Regions from separate parts of the Streptomyces sp. NPDC050422 genome, predicted to be linked through region 2. Evidence: riboswitches for the same ligand, from Rfam matches in the RefSeq annotation. Region 2 holds a riboswitch; each other region holds the start of a gene.
The links. Region 2 has a riboswitch for S-adenosylmethionine ahead of ACIBJG_RS21445 (hypothetical protein). Riboswitches for the same ligand answer to the same signal wherever they lie in the genome.
Positions count from the first base shown of each region.

Region 1: another riboswitch for S-adenosylmethionine. It lies ahead of ACIBJG_RS18640 (putative leader peptide); the one in region 2 lies ahead of ACIBJG_RS21445 (hypothetical protein).
Region 3: another riboswitch for S-adenosylmethionine. It lies ahead of thrC (threonine synthase); the one in region 2 lies ahead of ACIBJG_RS21445 (hypothetical protein).
Region 4: another riboswitch for S-adenosylmethionine. It lies ahead of ACIBJG_RS08235 (aminotransferase class V-fold PLP-dependent enzyme); the one in region 2 lies ahead of ACIBJG_RS21445 (hypothetical protein).

Region 1 is NZ_JBITIE010000011.1:55,379-58,556, reverse strand. Features, by position in the region: gene ACIBJG_RS18650 (four-carbon acid sugar kinase family protein) at 1-440, opposite strand, end outside; gene ACIBJG_RS18645 (flavodoxin family protein) at 692-1,144, shown strand; SAM riboswitch class IV at 1,348-1,460, shown strand; gene ACIBJG_RS18640 (putative leader peptide) at 1,500-1,616, shown strand; gene ACIBJG_RS18635 (LLM class flavin-dependent oxidoreductase) at 1,690-2,916, shown strand; gene ACIBJG_RS18630 (NtaA/DmoA family FMN-dependent monooxygenase) at 2,935-3,178, shown strand, end outside.
Region 2 is NZ_JBITIE010000013.1:23,553-26,730, forward strand. Features, by position in the region: gene ACIBJG_RS21440 (phosphocholine-specific phospholipase C) at 1-1,352, shown strand, start outside; SAM riboswitch class IV at 1,467-1,576, shown strand; gene ACIBJG_RS21445 (hypothetical protein) at 1,624-2,058, shown strand; gene ACIBJG_RS21450 (cytochrome P450) at 2,263-3,178, shown strand, end outside.
Region 3 is NZ_JBITIE010000014.1:57,540-60,717, reverse strand. Features, by position in the region: gene ACIBJG_RS22725 (trehalose-6-phosphate synthase) at 1-644, opposite strand, end outside; gene ACIBJG_RS22720 (glucosyl-3-phosphoglycerate synthase) at 698-1,636, opposite strand; SAM riboswitch class I at 1,790-1,916, shown strand; gene thrC (threonine synthase) at 1,932-3,178, shown strand, end outside.
Region 4 is NZ_JBITIE010000005.1:25,448-28,625, forward strand. Features, by position in the region: gene trpD (anthranilate phosphoribosyltransferase) at 1-1,064, shown strand, start outside; SAM riboswitch class IV at 1,150-1,267, shown strand; gene ACIBJG_RS08235 (aminotransferase class V-fold PLP-dependent enzyme) at 1,441-2,820, shown strand; gene ACIBJG_RS08240 (Lrp/AsnC family transcriptional regulator) at 3,099-3,178, opposite strand, start outside.

The DNA of each region.
Region 1 (3,178 bases), on a different contig from region 2:
ACAGGGTCGCGGGCGAAGCCGCTCTCATGGACCGGCACGCCCCACACGTACTGGACCGCTTGCCGCGTCACCCTGCCCTCCGCGGGGAAGGCGGGGGCGATGACGACGGCTCGTCGCCGCGAACCCGCCCACGCTGCCCGGACCTCGGCCGCGACATGGCCGCGCAGGGTCGAGTCCACCGTCTTGAACAGGAGCGTGGAGCCGGCGAACAGGCGGGCTGCCCGCCCGGCACGCGTCGCGGCGGCTGCCTCGTCAAGCAGCCGGGTTCCCAGGTCGACCGCTGTCACACCCGGGGCCTGCGGGAGTGCTGTCGCCGGGGCGGACAGGAGGACCCGCGCCTCGTGACCGGTCCGGCGGAACGGTGCGGCACCGTCCCCGGCGCTGGTGAGATCGTCCGCGAGGATGCCGATGCTCTGCCGGGCGTCCCGGCCGGACCTCATGCCGCACCTCTGCGTCGACCACTCATGGATGCATAGTCGATGACATCGAGGACACGGGGCAATCGATTCGGCAGATGAGCTCGGCGTCGGTCCTCAGCAGGCCGGACCACCGGAAGCGCCGGAGACGAGTGGTGCCGGCCCGCCCGCGGTGGTCGCGCCGCGCCGGGCGGAACCGGCCGATGCCCGCAGTGCGCGCCGCACAAGGCGGACCGCGCTTGCGGCCGCGGTGCGGGCACGGCAGGGTTCCCGGTGTGGCTACCTTGCTGATCGTGCATCACACGCCCTCGCCGAACTGCCAGGCACTGTTCGAAGCCGTCGTCTCCGGTGCGACGACGGACGAGATCGAGGGCGTACGGGTCGTACGCCGCGCCGCGCTCGCCGCGACGGCGTCCGACGTGCTCGCCGCCGACGGCGTTCTGCTCGGGACCCCGGCGAACCTCGGCTACATGTCGGGCGCCCTCAAGCACTTCTTCGACCAGGTCTACTACCCGTGTCTGGACGCGACGCAGGGCCGCCCCTTCGGGTACTACGTGCACGGCGGCAACGACGTGACCGGGGCGGCTCGGGCCATCGAGTCCATCACGAAGGGCCTCGGATGGCGCCGCGCGGCCGACGCCGTGACCGTCACGGGAGAACCCGCCAAGTCCGACATCGACGCGTGCTGGGAGCTCGGGGCGACCCTCGCAGCCGGTCTGACCGACTGAACCGGTGGCCCCGAACCGGGGCACATCCGGTCCGGGACGACCACCACGGTTGCCAGGAACCCTCCGCAGAAGGGGACTTGCACGGGTTCCGGCCGGACGGAACAGATCGCGCGGCCGCGTTGTTGTGACTCAGGGCACGGCGAGCACGACCATGATCCACGGGGCATTGCGCGGCGCGGCCGTCGCGCGTAGCGTTCGCGGCAGGTCATGAGCGTCAGCGTCAAGCCCTGGCTTGCTGACCGGCAACCCTCCCGCGCGGCGGGGTGCTCCAGGTGACGACCAGGCGGAGCCCGTCCGGGTTCCGCAAGCGCGAGGCCCCAGGGCCCGCCGAGCCGGAAGAGCGGAGGCGAGGGCCATGCCAACGGTGTCCTGCCCGCTCGTCAAGGTGCTCGCCCCCCGGCGCCGCGTCCACCTCTACTCCCGGCCGCACATCGACCTCCAGCGCGTGGCCGGCGCGCTCTGTTGTTCCTGACCCGTACCCGCGACGCCGCACCTCCCGACGAGGCCCGGCGATCATCCACGGTCGTTCAGGAAGGCACCCTCCCGTGTCCGCATCGTCCTCCCCGCACCCTCCCCTTCCCACCCCTCTCCACCTGGCCGTCGCGCTCAACGGCGCGGGCTGGCACCCCGCCGCCTGGCGCGAGCCGGTGGCCCGGCCCGAGGAACTGCTCACCGCCGCGTACTGGACCGACATCGTGACCGAGGCCGAACGCGGCCTGCTCGACTTCGTGACGATCGAGGACGCGCTCGGGCTCCAGTCCTCGCAGTTCGCCGAGCCCGACGACCGCACCGACCAGGAGCGCGGGCGGCTCGACGCGGTGCTCATCGCCGCCCGCGTCGCCCCGCTGACCCGGCACATCGGGCTCGTCCCCACCGTGGTCGCCACCCACACCGAGCCGTTCCACATCTCCAAGGCCATCGCCACCCTCGACTACGTGAGCACCGGGCGGGCGGGGCTGCGCGTCCAGGTGTCGGCCCGGCAGCACGAAGCCGCCCACTTCGGCCGCCGTACGTTCCCGCGCTTCGGCGTCGACGAACTGGACACCCCGGCCGTACGCGAGCTGACCGGCGAACTCTTCGGGGAAGCCGCCGACTACGTCGAGGCGGTGCGCCGCCTGTGGGACAGCTGGGAGGACGGCGCGGAGATCCGGGACGCGGCCACGGGACGCTTCATCGACCGCGACAAGCTGCACTACATCGACTTCGAGGGCCGGCACTTCAGCGTCAAGGGCCCCTCGATCACACCCCGGCCTCCGCAGGGCCAGCCCGTCGTCAGCGCCCTGGCGCACCGGAGCCTGCCCTTCCGGCTGGTGGCCCGCTCCACGGACATCGGATACGTCACCCCGCACGACACCGGTCACGCCGTAGCCATCGTCGAGGAGATCCGCACCGAACAGGCGGCAGCGGGACGGGCGGCGGACCCCCTGCACCTCTTCGGGGACCTCGTGGTCTTCCTCGACGACGACCCCGCGGCCGCGGCGGCCCGCCGCGACCGTCTCGACGGCCTCGCGGGACACCCGTACTCCAGCGACGCGAAGGTGTTCACCGGCACACCCGCGCAACTGGCGGACCTGCTCCAGGAATGGCAGTCGGCAGGGCTCTCCGGCTTCCGGCTGCGCCCCGCCGTGATCGGCCACGACCTCCCGGCGATCACCCGCGACCTGGTGCCGGAACTGCAGCGCCGAGGCGCCTTCCGGACCGCCTACGAGGCCGACACCCTGCGCGGGCTGCTCGGACTCGCCCGCCCCGCCAACCGCTTCGCCACCGTCTGAGCCGGAGGGACCACCGACATGAGCACCAGCAACGGCGCCGGCCACAGCACCGGCAAGCCGCTCAAGCAGATCCATCTCGCCGCCCACTTCCCGGGCGTCAACAACACCACCGTGTGGAGCGATCCCGCGGCGGGCAGCCACGTCGAGTTCAGCTCGTTCGCGCACTTCGCCCGCACCGCCGAGCGCGCCAAGTTCGACTTCCTGTTCCTCGCCGAGGGGCTGCGCCTGCGCGAACAGGGCGGTGAGATATACGACTTGGACG
Region 2 (3,178 bases):
ATGCCTACCGGGGTACGTACGGTGACAACTCGCTGCTCTACTTCAACAGCTACCGCGACGCCGCGCCCGGCGATCCGCTCTACGACAAGGCCCGCACCGGAACCGACATCAAGAACGGCGGCGGTCTCCTCGACGACCTGAAGGCCGACGTCCGGGCCGGGACGCTGCCGAAGGTCTCGTGGATCGTCTCTCCGGAGGCATACAGCGAGCATCCCAACTGGCCGGCCAACTACGGCGCCTGGTACATCTCGCAGGTCCTGGACGCGCTGACCGCCGACCCCGAGGTCTGGGGCCGGACCGCCCTCTTCATCACCTACGACGAGAACGACGGCTTCTTCGATCACGTCGTGCCGCCCTTCGTGCCGTCGGGACCCGCGCAGGGGCTGTCCACCGTCGACACCTCCGCCGACTACTTTCCCGGCGACATCCGGTACACCGCCGGGCCCTACGGGCTCGGTCAGCGGGTGCCCATGCTGGTCGTCTCACCGTGGAGCACCGGCGGGTTCGCCTGCTCCGAGGTCTTCGACCACACCTCCGTCATCCGCTTCATGGAGCAGCGCTTCGGCGTGCACGAGCCCAACATCTCGCCCTGGCGGCGCGCCGTCTGCGGCGATCTGACCTCCGCGTTCGACTTCGGTCGTACGGACGCCTCGGACATCTCGCTGCCGTCGACCGACGCCTACGAGCCGCCGGACCGCCTCCGGCACCCCGACTACGTTCCCGTACCGCCCGCGACCGGCAGCGTGCCCAAGCAGGAGAAGGGGGACCGGCCCACCCGGCCGCTGCGCTACGCACCCTTCGTCGACGGGGCCGCCGATCCGGCCACCGGCAAGTACCGCCTCACCTTCAGCGGTGGCGCCGCCGCGGGGGCGCAGTTCCTGGTGAGCTCCGCGAACCGCACCGACGGGCCCTGGACCTACACCACCGAGGCCGGCAAGTCCCTCGCGGACAGCTGGAACACCGCCTATTCCAAGGGAGTGACCGACCTCACCGTCCATGGGCCCAACGGCTTCCTGCGTACCTTCAGGGCCGGCGGGAAGGTGGCGGCGGGCCCCGAGGTGACGGCACGTCATGTCGCCGCAGGCGGTGGGTTGGAGCTCACCTTCGTCAACGCCGGGTCCGCGAACGTGCGTCTGACCGTACGCAGCGCCGCCGGGTACGGGGGAGGGGTGCAGACCTTCGCGGTCCGTGCGGGTGCGACCGTGAAACACGTGCTTGACCTGCGGGGAAGCAGGAGTTGGTACGACGTCACCGTCGTCTCCGACGTGGACGCCACGTTCCTGCGGCGCTACGCCGGACACGTCGAGACCGGCCGGGCCGGCAGGAGCGACCCGGGTCTCGTCACCGGGTGAGTGGATACGCCTCGGGACGGTTCGGGGGGGGGCGGGCGGTGTCCGTGCGTGGGCGCCACTCGCCCCTGACCGCCCGTCGGGTCGTGCGGTGTGCGTGAGTTAGAGTCTTGTTCGGGTCATGAGTTCCAGTGCACAGCCCCGGCTTGCTGGACGGCACCCCGCTCCGCTGCGGGTGCTCCGGGTGACGACCTGCCCCGTGCGAAGGGTACGGGGAACAGCGGACCGCGGTGCAGGGCATCCGGGGTCCACACCCCGGAAGGCGAACCTCACCATGCTGCGTCATCTCACCCAGAACGACTCCGTGCGGAGCGACGACTGCTCCCGTTACGCCGCGGGTCACCGCGTGCATTGGATCCACGCCAAGAAGTGCCGCCAGGAGCCGGGGCAGGCCGTCGAGATCCTGCTCACCTCCGGGGACGTCCGCGACGACGGGTGGGTCGAACTGCGGGCCGCCTTCGACTACGCGGGCGGCCTCCCCGCAGTGTGGACGCACGCTCCCGGAGCGTTGCGGGAGACCCTCGCCGGCCACCGCGGGCGGGTGTACTGGCTGGCGCGCTGGCATGCGTTGAAGCTCGTGCACGGCGACGGCGACGGTGGGGGAGCCGGTGCCAGGGCCGGGGGTGCTGCCGGGCTGGTCAACGTCGGGCTGGAGGGCGGCGAGCTGTGCGAGGGCGCCTGTGCCGGGGGGCGTGCCTCTCTGGCGTAGTCCGTCCCGTCGCGGCCGCTCGGTGAGCTCGTGCGGTACATCGCGATGCTCAGTAATTGTGCTGAGATGTCGTCCTGTTGTTCCGTTCATGGCGTGGGATTGATCGCTGTTGACCGTTCCGAGGTCACACAAAATCCTTATAGTGAACATGCGTTGATCGCATGATCTTGACGCGTTCAGCTGTCGCCACAGGAGTCAGGACTCATGACGCGCCCTTCTTCCACAGAGCCCGCGCCGCCCTCTCCTTCTCCGCCCCCCGACTGTCCGGCTCACGCCGGTGCCGTGCCGCTCGGTGGGCCCGGGTTCCAGACCGAACCGCAGGCCGTGTACCGCGCCATGCGGCGTGATCACGGGCCCGTCGTCCCCGTGGAGCTGCCGGGCGGCTTCCCCGCCTGGCTGGTCATCGGGTACCGGGAGCTCCACCAAGTCACCAGCGACGGCGAGCTGTTCCCGCGCGACGTCGGACTGTGGAACCAGTGGCCCCATATCCCCGACGACTGGCCCCTGCTGCCGATGGTGGGGCGACCCCTGCCCTCCATCTACTTCAGCGCGGGGGAGGAACACCGACGGCACGCGCGCATGGTCGGACCGGCCCTCGAAGGTGCTGACCCGTTCGAAATCCGCAGCCACTGCGAGCAGTTGGCGGACCGGCTGATCGACGACGTGTGCAGCCGTGGCACGGCCGATCTCGTCGCCGACTTCTGCGAGCCCCTCCCCGTACTCGTCCTCGCCCGTCTGGTCGGGTTCCCCGACGACGAAGGCGCCGACATCGCCCAGGTGTTGAAGGACCTCGCCGACGGCGGCCCCGACGCGCAGAGCGCCCATCTGCGGTTCGGGGAACACATGGCCCGGCTGGTGGCCGCGAAGCGGGCCGTGCCGGGGGACGACGTGACCTCCCGCATGCTCGCCTTCCCCGAGGCGTTCACCGACGAGGAGTACATGCTCGACCTGATGGCCATCACGGCCGCCGGGCACCTCACCACCGCAGACTGGGTCAGCAACTCCCTGCGGCTGATGCTCACCGAGGACGCGTTCGCCGACTCCATGGCCCGAGGCCGGCGGAGCATCGGCGAGGCCATGAACGAGGTGCTGTGGGAGGACACGCCCACCCAGATCCTCG
Region 3 (3,178 bases), on a different contig from region 2:
ATGAACGCATCGGCCCAGCGGCGGGTCAGGAACGCCGCCCGGTCGGCGCCGAGGATGCCGCGCAGCAGCTGTTCGGCGATGTCGTCGGGCAGCAGCCGGAAGTAGTCGACGGGCGCCCACGGCGTGTGCGAGAAGTGGCCGATCCTGAGGTCGGGGCGGAGCTCGCGGAGCATGCCGGGCACCAGGGCCAGGTGGTAGTCCTGCACGAGGACCGCCGCGCCCTCGCCCGCCTCCTCGGCGAGCGCCTCGGCGAAGGCCCGGTTGTACGTCTCGAAGGCGGCCCACTGACGGCGGAACTCCGCGTCGAAGACGGGCTCGACGGGGGTCTGGTAGAGCAGGTGGTGGACGAACCAGAGCACCGAGTTCGCGATGCCGTTGTACGCGTCGGCGTGCACGTCCGCGTCGATGTCGAGCATCCGGACGCCCGGCTCGCCGACCCCGCGACGCACTGCCTCGCGGTCACCGTCCCCGAGGGCGGCGCAGACCCACATCTTGTCGTCCACGGCGCTCAGGCCGGAGACGAGTCCGCCCCCGCCGCGCCGGGAGTCGAGGGAGCCGTCCTCGCGCAGCGCGTACGAGACGGGGCCGCGGTTGGACGCGACGAGAACCTGGGCAGCGGGCTGAGGGGCGTGCTCGGAGACCATGGGCGGAATCTAGCCCGATCACCAACCGCCCAAACGTGCGAAGCCGGACGGTGTCACGCCGCTCGGCGTGAAACGTACTCCTCGATCTCGCGCATCGGCGGCCGCTCCTCGGTGTCCACCGGGTAGGTGTGCGGGACGAATCCGTGCTCGCCGCGCTCGAACTGGGTCAGCGACGGGCGCACCAGATGCCCGCGGGACAGGCGGAGTTGGGCGGTCCGGTAGATCGCGGCCGCCATCCGGCCGAGCGCCTGGCCGTCCTGGTGGCGGTGCTTCCTGACCCCGACGTCGACCTGGGCGAGCGCGTCCAGGCCGACCGTGTGCAGGGCGTCGACGAGCAGACCCAGCTCCACTCCGTAACCGACGGGGAACGGCAGCCGCTCCAGCAGTGAGCGGCGCACGGCGTACTCGCCGCCCAGCGGCTGGACGAAACCGGCCAGCTGGGGCCAGTGCAGATTGAGCAGCGGGCGTGCCACCATTTCGGTGACCCGGCCGCCCTGCCCCGTGGTGTCGCCGAACGGGCGGTCGTACATCGCCTTGACGAACTGCACCGAGGGATCGGTCAGCAGCGGACCGACGATGCCGGAGACGAACTCCGCCGAGAAGTCCTTCAGGTCCGCGTCGATGAAGCAGACGATGTCGCCGCCGGTCACCAGGAGTGACCGCCAGAGGACCTCGCCCTTGCCGGGGACGGCCGGGATGCGGGGCAGGATCGCGTCCCGGTGGACCACCCGGGCGCCCGCCCGGCGGGCGACCTCGGTGGTGGCGTCCGTGGAGCCGGAATCGATCACCACGAGCTCGTCGACCAGCCGGACCTTCTCCATGAGCTCGCGCCGGATCGTCGTGACGATGTCCCCGACCGTCGCCGCCTCGTTCAGCGCGGGCAGCACCACACTCACGCTCGCGCCGTTCCCGGCGTCGAGCAGACGGTCCAGCGGACGGTCGGCGGCTGACCAGGAACGCCTGGTCAGCCAGCGTTCGACCTCTTCCAGCACGGTCGATACTCCCTGTATGTGATCCATCTCGCGGTACGGACGACTATCTCAACAGTCCGGTGCTTCGGTTACAGTCTTGAACAACGCAGATGACCGTCGCATGCCGGGGTCCGTCCGCCGATAAACGCCTGGATCCATGGTCCAGTGCCACAGCGCTCATCCAGAGGGACTGAGGGAACGGCCCGTTGAAGTCCCGGCAACCCTCCCGCCGACCGCGAGGTCAGGTGGGGAAGGTGCCAATTCCGTCTCGTGACGAAATGCGTCGCGAGGAAGATGAGGAAAGGACCTCGCCATCATGGCTGTTGAGACTGTTGCAGCACACACCGAAGCTTCCGTGGACCTCGGTCCCGCCGCGGCGCTTTCCTGTCGCGAATGCGGAGAACGGTTCGCACTCGGCCCCCTTTTCGCCTGCGCGTCCTGTTTCGGGCCGCTCGAAGTGGCGTACGACCTGCCGAGCGGCTCCCCGGACGAGCTGAAGAAGCGCATCGAGGCCGGACCCAACAACATCTGGCGCTACGCGCCGCTGCTGCCGGTCCCCTCCGATGTCGCGGACAAGCCCAACATCAACCCCGGCTTCACCAAGCTGGTCAAGGCCGACAACCTCGCCCGCGAGCTGGGCGTCACCGGCGGCCTGTACGTCAAGGACGACTCCGGCAACCCGACGCACTCCTTCAAGGACCGCGTCGTCGCGATCGCCGTCGAGGCCGCCCGCGCCTTCGGATTCACCACCCTGTCCTGCTCCTCCACCGGCAACCTCGCCGGCGCCGTCGGCGCAGCCGCCGCCCGGGCCGGCCTGCGCTCCTGCGTGTTCATCCCGCACGACCTGGAGCAGGGCAAGGTCGTCATGGCCGCGGTGTACGGCGGTGAGCTGGTCGGTATCGAGGGCAACTACGACGACGTCAACCGCTTCTGCTCCGAGCTCATCGGCGACCCGCTCGGCGAGGGCTGGGGCTTCGTCAACGTCAACCTGCGTCCGTACTACGGCGAAGGCTCCAAGACCCTCGCGTACGAGATCTGCGAGCAGCTCGGCTGGCAGCTGCCCGACCAGATCGTCATCCCGATCGCGTCCGGCTCGCAGCTCACGAAGATCGACAAGGGCCTCCAGGAGCTGATCAAGCTCGGCCTGGTCGAGGACAAGCCGTACAAGATCTTCGGTGCCCAGGCCGAGGGCTGCTCCCCGGTCTCCGCCGCCTTCAAGGCCGGTCACGACGTGGTCCGCCCGCAGAAGCCGAACACGATCGCCAAGTCCCTGGCGATCGGCAACCCGGCCGACGGCCCGTACGTCCTGGACATCGCCCGCCGCACCGGTGGCGCCGTCGAGGACGTCAACGACGAGCAGGTCGTCGACGCGATCAAGTTGCTGGCGCGCACCGAGGGCATCTTCGCCGAGACCGCGGGCGGGGTGACGGTCGGCGTGACGAAGAAGCTGATCGACGCCGGCCTGCTGGACCCGGCGCTCACCACCGTCGTCCTGAACACCGGAGACGGCCTCAAGACGCTGGACGCGGTGGCCGCCACCTCGCAGGCGACCGCGACGATCCG
Region 4 (3,178 bases), on a different contig from region 2:
TGAACGTTGTGACCCCGGTCGGCGGCGACAGCGTGGCGGCTCGTTCCTGGCCCGGCGTGCTGACCCCCCTGCTGCGCGGCCAGGACCTGACCGCGGACGACACCGCCTGGGCGATGGACCGCATCATGAGCGGCGAGGCGACCGATGTGCAGATCGCCGGCTTCGCGGTGGCGCTGCGCGCCAAGGGCGAGACCGTCACGGAGGTTTCCGGCCTGGTCCGCGCGATGTACGAGCACGCCACGACCATCCATGTGCCCGGCCGTACGGTCGACATCGTGGGCACCGGCGGCGACATGGCCAAGACGGTCAACATCTCCACCATGTCGGCGATCGTCGTGGCGGGGACGGGCGCCAAGGTCGTCAAGCACGGCAACCGCGCCTCGTCGTCGGCCAGCGGCTCCTCCGACGTCCTGGGCAAGCTCGGCGTCAATCTGGAGCTGCCTCCGCAGCGCGTCGTCGAGGTCGCCGAGGAAGCGGGCATCACCTTCTGCTTCGCCGTGAAGTTCCACCCCGCCCTGAGGTACGCGGCGAAGGCCCGGGCGGAGCTCGGCGCGCCGACCACCTTCAACATCCTCGGCCCGCTCACCAATCCGGCCAAGGTGCGGTCGCAGGCGATCGGCGTCGCGGACCTCCGGATGGCGCCCATCGTCGCGGGCGTCCTCGCCGAGCGCGGCAACTCGGCCCTGGTCTTCCGGGGTGACGACGGCCTGGACGAGCTGACCACCACCGCGACCTCCCGCGTCTGGATCGCCAGGGACGGCGCGGTGCGCGAGGAGGCCTTCGACCCGCGCGACGTCGGCCTGGACCTGGTCCCGGTGGACGCCCTGCGCGGCGCCGACGCCTCGTACAACGCCGATGTGGCCCGCCGGCTGCTCGCGGGGGAGACGGGGCCCGTACGGGACGCCGTCCTGCTCAACTCGGCGGCGGCTCTCGTCGCGCTGGACCCGGGGCAGGGCACGCTCGCCGAGCAGCTCACCGCGGGGATCACCAAGGCCGCCGAGTCCATCGACTCGGGCGCGGCGGGCCGGGCGCTGGAGAGATGGGTCGTGGCCAGCAACACCTGAGAGGGCGTCGGGTACGAGACGGGGCGCAGTCCAGATCATGGACTGCGCCTTGCGCGTTTTCGTACGTATGGCAAGATGCTGCGCAGGTCATGAGTGACAGCGACTACGGCCCCGGCCCGCTGTCCGGCAACCCTCCGTCCGTGGCGGGGTGCCCCGGGTGAAGACCAGGCCGCAGGCAGCGAGGTCTGCGGCAAGCGCGGACCCCTCGACATCGTGAGATGTCCACCCGTGGGGTCCTGGTCCTCAGGGAGCCTCTTGTGAGCACGCGAATGCGATAGGGCTTTCGGCCCTACTCCGCACACCTCTCTTTCTTCCTTCCGTGCTGCCGCGTATCCGCAGGCACGCGGAATTCGCCTGCCTGTTACGGGAGTTCGTCATGTCTGTCCTCACTGCTGCCGCCGACCAGTCGATTTGTGCCCCCCTGCCGGTTCTGGGCAAGGATGTGACGGTTCCGCTGGTCACCGGCGGTGAGGTCACCTACGCCGCGCTGGACTACGCCGCCAGCGCCCCGGCCCTGCAGCGGGTGTGGGACGACGTGGCCGCGTACGCGCCTTACTACGGCAGCGTCCACCGCGGTGCCGGCTACCTCTCGCAGCTCTCCACGGACCTCTTCGAGTCCAGCCGTGAGAGCGTCGCGGAGTTCCTCGGCTGCCGCGCCGAGGACCAGGTGGTCTTCACCCGGTCCACCACCGACTCGCTCAACCTGCTCGCCGCCGTCCTGCCCGCCGACTGTCAGGTGTTCGTCTTCGAGACCGAGCACCACGCCTCGCTGCTGCCCTGGCGCGACGCCCGGGTGACGTACCTGAACGCCCCGCGCACCCCGGCCCAGGCCGTCGAGACCCTGGAGCGGGCGCTGGCCGACCGCGACCCCTACGGCCCCGCGCTGGTCTGCGTCACCGGCGCCTCCAACGTCACCGGCGAACTGTGGCCGGTCAGGGAGCTCGCCGCCGCCGCGCACGCCCGCGGCGCCCGGATCGTGCTGGACGCCGCCCAGCTCGCCCCGCACCACCCCGTCGACATCGCCGAGCTGGACGTGGACTGGGTCGCCTTCTCCGGGCACAAGCTGTACGCGCCCTTCGGCTCCGGCGTCCTCGCCGGCCGCTCCGACTGGCTGACCGATGCCGAGCCGTACCTGGCCGGCGGCGGCGCGTCCCGCCAGGTCGCCCGGCGCGCCGACGGCGGGGTGGACGTCGAGTGGCACACCACCGCCGCCCGCCACGAGGCCGGCTCGCCCAACGTCATCGGCGTCTACTCCATCGCCTCCGCCTGCAAGGCGCTCACCGAGGCCGGCTTCGACAACCTCGTCACCCGGGAGCAGCGGCTCGTCACCGAGGTCCGCGCCGGACTCGCCGAGGTGCCCGCGGTCAAGGTGCTCTCGCTGTTCGGCGACGACGCCCCGCGGGTCGGCGTCATCTCGTTCGTGGTGGAGGGCTGGAACAGCTCGCACTTCGCCGCGGCGCTCTCGGCCGAGTACGGCATCGGGGTCCGCGACGGACTGTTCTGCGCCCACCCGCTCGTGCGCACCCTGCTCGGCACCGACCCGCAGGACGTCGGCGAGTGCGGCGCGCCGGAGGCCGAGCCGGGTCAGAAGTCCCTCAACGCGATCCGGGTCAGCTTCGGCGCCGGTACGCCGGACGAGCACGTCGAGCGCTTCCTGCGGGCGGTCAAGGAGCTCGTGAACGAGGGCGCCCAGTGGAAGTACCGCACCGAGGGCGGCCGTTGCGTCCCGGACCGTGGCGAGGCCACCCAGGTCTGAGGCCCCTCAGCACGTTCGGCCGGGTACGGACAGCCGTCCGTACCCGGCCGAACGTGCTGAAGCCCTAGGGCGTGTTTCGAAAGTCCCGCCTGCCGGGCGGCGTCTGGCACTTCCCCGAGCTCTCGGCTTCGCTCGAGGAGGGGAGACCCATTGCTCGCGGCGTTGCCGAAAAGTCCTAGCAGCTCCGCTACGAGGAGTTCCCGGCGCCTTGCGATCGCACGCACCAGACGCCGCCCGGCCCGTCCTCCGGGTGGACGGCGCTACTTTCGAAACACGCCCTAGGCGTCCAGGCCGATGGCGAAGGCCGCTTCCAGGTCGTGCTGGGAGTACGTACGGAACGCGACGTGTGTGTCGGTCC